Regions from separate parts of the Rhodococcus chondri genome, predicted to be linked through region 1. Evidence: riboswitches for the same ligand, from Rfam matches in the RefSeq annotation. Region 1 holds a riboswitch; the other holds the start of a gene.
The links. A riboswitch is a leader RNA that binds a small molecule or an ion and turns the genes downstream of it on or off. The one in region 1 is predicted to bind cobalamin.
Positions count from the first base shown of each region.

Region 2: linked by a shared signal. The riboswitch ahead of Q8814_RS22065 (ABC transporter substrate-binding protein) and the one ahead of cobN (cobaltochelatase subunit CobN) in region 1 are both predicted to bind cobalamin.

Region 1 covers NZ_JAUZMZ010000062.1:22,312-25,716, reverse strand. The annotation lists gene Q8814_RS12710 (precorrin-8X methylmutase) at 1-315, opposite strand, end outside; gene Q8814_RS12705 (cobalamin biosynthesis protein CobG) at 328-1,401, opposite strand; cobalamin riboswitch at 1,439-1,632, shown strand; gene cobN (cobaltochelatase subunit CobN) at 1,686-3,405, shown strand, end outside.
Region 2 covers NZ_JAUZMZ010000182.1:2,609-6,013, forward strand. The annotation lists gene Q8814_RS22050 (Rv0361 family membrane protein) at 1-160, shown strand, start outside; gene Q8814_RS22055 (rhodanese-like domain-containing protein) at 208-618, shown strand; gene Q8814_RS22060 (O-succinylhomoserine sulfhydrylase) at 615-1,838, shown strand; cobalamin riboswitch at 1,848-1,993, shown strand; gene Q8814_RS22065 (ABC transporter substrate-binding protein) at 2,082-2,972, shown strand; gene Q8814_RS22070 (FecCD family ABC transporter permease) at 3,038-3,405, shown strand, end outside.

The sequences.
Region 1 (3,405 bases):
CAGGCACAGCACGTCGTTGTCGGCGGGCAGGCGCTTACGGGTCACGCCCGCGGCGACCATGTTCGCGTCGGTGAGGATCGGTGCTCCGGCGTTCAGGGCCCGACGGGCGGCGGGCACGAGTTCGGGGTGGATCACCAGATCGCGCGCGAGGTCGGTCTGGCCGCTCGCGTGGATCATCCGCACCGCGACCTTCTCGGCTTCCGCCGGGATCTTCGTCAGGTCCGACTCGGTGCGGATCGTCGCGAACGACCGGACATAGATCTCGGCGCCGTCCGTTTCGTACTCGTAGCGGCGGGGTGGCGGGGAATCGATCACGACGAGCTCCTGTTACGTCGAACTGCGGGCGAAGACGAGGGTGTGTGGGGAGTGCGGTGCGCCGCAAGAGCGTTCGCAACCGACGACATGCACAGGTTCGTTCGGGAAGGGCGCCGCGGCGACACGGCGTGCGAGTGCTCGGGTATTACCCTCGGCGAGATTACACCCGGGTGCGCCCGTGCATGCGGTGACCCGGGACCACGCGGAATCGCCATCGAGCACGAACCCCGCGTTCTCCAGCGCTGCAGGATCAGCGGATGCGGGCAGCACGAGGCCCCGCCACGGGGTCACGACCACGTCCCGATGCGGCAGTGCCGACACCATAGACGGAGTCAGGATTCCCAGCGGTACCAGCACCGATACCGCCGAATCGAGCCTGCCGTAGGGCATCTCGAACCCGGCGACCGGGGGAGCGGCCGGGCCACCGCCGATTTCGCGTCCCGCGTCGGGTAATTGCCGCACATGCCACCGGCCTGCGCGCACCTCGGCGAAGCGCAGGGCCAGATCGATCAGGGAAGCGACGACGTGCGCCAGCGGCACCGTCGTTCCCGACAGAGCGCCGACGATCAGGCGAGCATTCCGGCTGTCGACCGCGATGGCAGCCAGATCGCACCGCAACCCCGCGACGTCGCCGCGGCCGTCGTCGAGCCCGAACAGGAACCGGCCCGGCAGGTCGGCGAGCACCGGCTCGGCGCACAGCGCGTCGTCGAGGGCGCCGACGAGCGGACGGATGTCGGCGAGCCCACCGCCGAGCCCGGACAGCGGTGACGCGACGATGTTGCGCACCCGCTCATGGGAGAGCGACGGCAGGAATCCCGCATCGGAAACAGCCCTGACCAGCCCGCGGGGCACGGTGCCGCGCTCGTCCACCGAAACGCCTCTGATCTGCAGGTTTCCTCGGGAAGTGAGATGGATGTCGCCGTCCCCGAACTGCCCGGCCGCGAGCGAGAGCCGATGGAATCCGCCGTCGGGCAACCGGCCGCCGGGCGCACGCAATCGCACCAGCGCACCATCGGCCGCACGGTGCGGACGCAGCACACCGGGACACCGATCCGGTGTGGATTTCTCGGGGGGAACGTCGACCATGGGCGCACATCGTTGCACACGCGGCGAAAAAGGTGCGCTACTCTCGGTCTGCCGTGGTGCTCGGGAAGCCGGTGAAAAACCGGCGCGGCCCTCGCCACTGTGAGCGGGTAGTTGTTCGCCCTCGTCCGTATCGGTCCGCCGGTGCGGAGACCACTGGAGCCAGCTCCGGGAAGGTCGGCCGAGCAGCGTCGATCCGTCAGCCAGGAGACCGGCCACGGCACGTAAGGTCCACGAGGGTTTTGGAGACTGAACATGGCTTGTGTTGTGCTGCTTCGGGTTGCGTCGTGACGCGCCTTGCGCTGTTGTCGACGTCGGACACCGACCTGCTCTCGGCCCGCTCCAGCGGCGCCGACTGGGCAGTCGGGAACCCGTCCCGGCTGGACCTGACCGGCGACGATCCGCGCGCTCTCCCCGCGCTGCTTGCAGGCGCCGACCTGGTGGTCGTGCGAATTCTGGGTTCCGCGCGTTCCTGGCAGGCGGGTCTGGACCGGGTTCTCGCACAAGGCGTTCCCGTCGTCGTTCTCGGCGGCGAACAAACTCCGGACGCCGAGCTGATGAGCTACTCCACGGTGCCGATCGGGACGGCCGCGGAGGCTCACCGCTACCTCGCGCACGGCGGCCCGGTGAACCTGGCCCAGCTGCATGCGTTCCTGTCCGACACGGTGCTGCTCGGCGGTGCAGGCTTCGACCCCCCGGCGGAACTGCCCGAGTGGGGCGTGCTCGAGCGGCCCGGCACCCCCGACGCGGCGCTGCCCAGAGTCGGCGTGCTGTTCTACCGCGCCCACCACACCAGCGGAAACGTGCAGTTCGCCCACGATCTGGCCGACGCCATCGATGCGACCGGCAAGGCCTGCGGCGTGGTCGTCCACTGCGCGTCGCTGCGCGGTGCCCCGGCCGATCTGCTCACCGAACTCGGCACCCTCGACACTCTGATCGTGACCGTGCTCGCCGCCGGCGGCACGAAGCCCGCGACCGTGAGTGCCGGTGGTGAGGACGAAGCGTGGGACGTCGGTGCACTTGCCGCGCTCGACATCCCGATCCTGCAGGCCCTGTGCCTCACCTGGAGTCGCGACAGCTGGGCGGAGTCGGACGACGGTGTCTCCCCGCTGGATTCGGCCACACAGATCGCGGTGCCCGAGTTCGACGGCCGCATCATCACGGTGCCGTTCTCGTTCAAGGAACTCGACGTCGACGGCCTGCCCCGGTATGTCACCGACCCCGAACGCTGCCGCCGTGTCGCGGGAATCGCGGTCGCGCACGCACGGCTGCGGCACGTTCCGCCGCCGCAACGACGCATCGCGCTGATGCTGTCGGCGTATCCCACCAAGCATTCCCGCGTCGGCAATGCCGTCGGCCTCGACACCCCGGTCTCGGCGATCCGGTTGCTGCGGGCCATGCGCAAGCAAGGTTACGACCTCGGTGACGGCTTCCCCGGGATGGACGTCGACGACGATGCCGAAGCGGGGAACGCCCTGATCCACGCGCTCATCGATGCCGGTGGTCAGGACGAGGAATGGCTGACCGCCGAGCAGTTGGCCGGTAATCCGGTGCGGGTCACCGCCGCTCGGTATCGCGAGTGGACCAGCGACCTGCCCCCGGACCTGACCGACGCGATGGTCGAGGCGTGGGGTGAGGCCCCCGGGTCGCTGTTCGTCGACGGTGACGGGGAGGGCAAGGCCGTAGTGCTCGCGACCCTGCGGGCCGGCAACGTGGTGCTGATGATCCAGCCACCCCGCGGTTTCGGGGACAACCCCGTCGCGATCTACCACGATCCGGACATGGCACCGTCGCATCACTACCTTGCCGCCTACAAGTGGGTCGAGCACGGCTTCGAGGCCGACGCCGTGGTCCATCTCGGCAAGCACGGCTCGCTCGAGTGGCTGCCCGGCAAGAACGCCGGACTGTCCGCGTCGTGCGCCACCGATGCCGCGATCGGAAACCTGCCGTTGATCTACCCGTTCCTCGTCAACGACCCCGGTGAAGGGGCGCAGGCCAAACGCCGCG
Region 2 (3,405 bases), on a different contig from region 1:
CGAGGTGGACGGCGACGTCGAGTTCGACGGAACCGGTGAGGTCTCGATCGACGGCGACCGCGGGACCGTCGAAGTGCGCACCGTCGTCGACGGCACGCGTGGAGCCGAGACGTGGCAGGTGACGCGTGTGGGCGATGTGTGGCGGATCTGCAGGTTCTGAGGCTCCCCGGGTACGCGGCACGCCGAGCGCTGTGAAAAGCTGTGCCGGTGAGCTACGCAGGTGATATAACGCCGCAGCAAGCCTGGGAGCTGCTGCGAGAAGACCCGGATGCCGTGCTCGTCGACGTGCGCACCGACGCCGAATGGAAATACGTCGGCGTCCCCGAGACCTCGCCGATCGAGCGTCGCACGCTCTTCGTCGAATGGGTTTCGTACCCGAACGGGGCACGCAACGAAGAGTTCGTCGAGCAGCTGAAAGAGGCCGGTATACATGGCGGTCCGGTGATCTTCCTGTGTCGTTCGGGTCAGCGCTCCATCGGTGCCGCCGAAGCTGCCACCGCCGCGGGCCTGACCCCTGCCTACAACGTTCTCGAAGGATTCGAAGGTGCACTCGATGCCGACGGGCATCGCGGTGGCCAGGGATGGCGGGCCGAAGGCCTGCCGTGGAGGCAGTCGTGAATGCAATTCCCCAAGGTGGCGCTTTCCACAAGGCGCTGCCCGACAATGTTCGCCCCGCCACCCTCGGGGTGCGCGGCGGCACCCTGCGGTCCGGATTCGAGGAGACCTCGGAGGCGCTCTACCTCAACTCCGGGTTCGTGTACGAGTCCGGCGAGGCCGCCGAAGCAGCCTTCACCGGTGAGGTCGACCACTTCGTCTACTCCCGGTACGGCAACCCCACCGTGAAAATGTTCGAAGAACGGCTGCGGCTGCTCGACGGTGCCGAGGGTGCCTTCGCGACCGCGTCCGGCATGTCCGCGGTGTTCACGTCCCTGGCGGCGCTGCTCGGCAAGGGCGACCGCCTGGTCGCGGCCCGCAGCCTGTTCGGCTCCTGCTTCGTGGTGTGCAACGAGATCCTGCCCCGCTGGGGAGTCGAAACCGTGTTCGTCGACGGTGAGGACCTCGACCAGTGGGAGCAGGCGCTGTCCGTGCCCACCACGGCCGTGTTCTTCGAAACACCGTCGAACCCGATGCAAACCCTCGTCGACGTCCGCAAGGTCTCCGAGATGGCGCACGCCGCGGGCGCGAAGGTGGTGCTGGACAACGTCTTCGCCACACCGCTGCTGCAGCGCAGCCTCGATCTCGGCGCCGACATCGTCGTGTATTCCGGCACCAAGCACATCGACGGGCAGGGCCGTGTGCTGGGCGGCGCGATCCTCGGCCCGGCGGACTACATCGACGGGCCAGTCAAGAACCTCATCCGTCACACCGGTCCGTCGCTGAGCCCGTTCAACGCGTGGACCCTGCTCAAGGGCCTCGAGACCATGCCCGTGCGGCTCGCACACTCGGTGTCGACGACGCTGAAGCTCGCGCGGTTCCTCGAATCGAACGACAAGGTGAGCTGGGTCAAGTACCCCTACCTCGAGTCCCATCCGCAATACGAGCTCGCGAAGTCGCAGATGAGCGGTGGCGGCACGATCATCACCTTCGAACTCGACGCCCCCGCGGGCGAGGGTAAGAAACGTGCGTTCGAGCTGCTCAACAAGCTGCGCATCGTCGACATCTCCAACAACCTCGGCGACTCCAAGTCGCTCATCACCCACCCCGCGACCACCACGCACCGCGCGATGGGACCCGAGGGGCGCGCCGCCATCGGACTGTCCGACGGTGTGGTCCGACTGTCGGTGGGTCTCGAAGATCCCGACGACCTTCTCGAGGATTTGGAGCAGGCACTGTCCTGACCTGCTCGTGCCGTGAGTTACGCTGCGGGTGCCCTGCCTTTTCATGCGGGGCACCCGCAGCGTTACGGTGAAGCCGGTGCAAGTCCGGCACTGTCCCGCAACTGTAAGCCCGGTCTCGCCGGGCAAGTCAGGTCAGCCGGCGCCGCGGGCACGTACTGGTCCTCGGACGAAGGACGGTTCCGTGCCGCAACTTTCCGAGTTGCAGCCGTACTGTTTTCGTCCTCCGAGTCACGGAGGATGGCTGTGCCCCTCACTTCCCGCCGGTTGCTCACCGCCGGAATCACCGCTCTGGCCCTGCTCGCCGCCGCGTGCGGCAACGCCGCAGACACCACCCCGACCGACGCCACCGCGGTGTCGGACACGCCGCAGGCGATCGTGTCGCTGAGCCCCACCAACACCGAGATGCTCTACGCTGTCGGTGCCGGCGACCAGGTCGTCGCGGTCGACGATCAATCCGACTATCCGGCCGACATCCCCGTCACCGACCTGTCGGGCTACACCCCGAACATCGAAGCCATCCTCGGGTACGAACCCGACCTCGTCGTCGCCAACGCCGACACCGCCGACCTCGTCGCCGGACTCGAACAGGCCGGCGTCGACACACTGATCCTGCCTGCCGCGGTCACCCTCGACGACACGTACGCGCAGCTCGAACAGCTCGGGGCCGCCACCGGCCACGTCGGCGAGGCCGCCGAACTCGTCGCGCAGATGAGGACCGAGATCGACGAGATCATCGCCGGACTGCCCGAGCGGGAAATCCCGCTGCGCTACTACCACGAGCTCGACAACACCTTCTACACCGTCACCGACGACACCTACATCGGTGAGATCTATTCGATGCTGGGCCTGACCTCCATCGCGACCGGAGGCAACGGCTACCCGCAGCTGTCGGCCGAATACATCCTCGAGCAGAACCCCGACGTGATCTTCCTCGCCGACAGCCAGTGCTGCGGCGTCACACCCGAGGGTGTCGCGGAACGGGCCGGCTGGAACGAACTCGGCGCCGTCCGCGACGGACGCGTCTACGCGCTCGACGAGGACATCGCCAGCCGCTGGGGACCGCGCGTGGTGGACTTCATGCGCGAGATCTCTCGGATCGTCAGCGCAATCCCCGCGGCCCAACCCGCACCTTGATCACAACGACGCCGCGTCGCCGCGCACTCGTGCTGGGTGGCGCGGCGCTCGTCCTGTTCGCCGCAATGCTGGTGAGCATCCTCGTCGGCCCCGCCGGACTCACGCCGCGCGGTGTCCTCCTCGACATCGCCGACGGGCTGCCGCTCGTCGCGGTCGACTCCGGTCTGTCGACCCGGCAGCAGGCCATCCTGTGGAACATCCGGATTCCCCGCGTCGTCCTGGGCATGCTGGTCGGTGCCATGCTGGCCATCGCCGGAGCTGCGTACCAAGGCGTCTTCCGCAATCCCCTCGCCGATCCCTACCTGCTCGGCGTCTCCAGCGGCGCCGGTCTCGGAGCGACACTTGCCATCGTCGTCGGTAGTGTCGCGGGATTCGCCGGAATCCCGGTCGCGGCATTCGCAGGCGGTCTGCTCGCGGTCGGGGCGACATACGC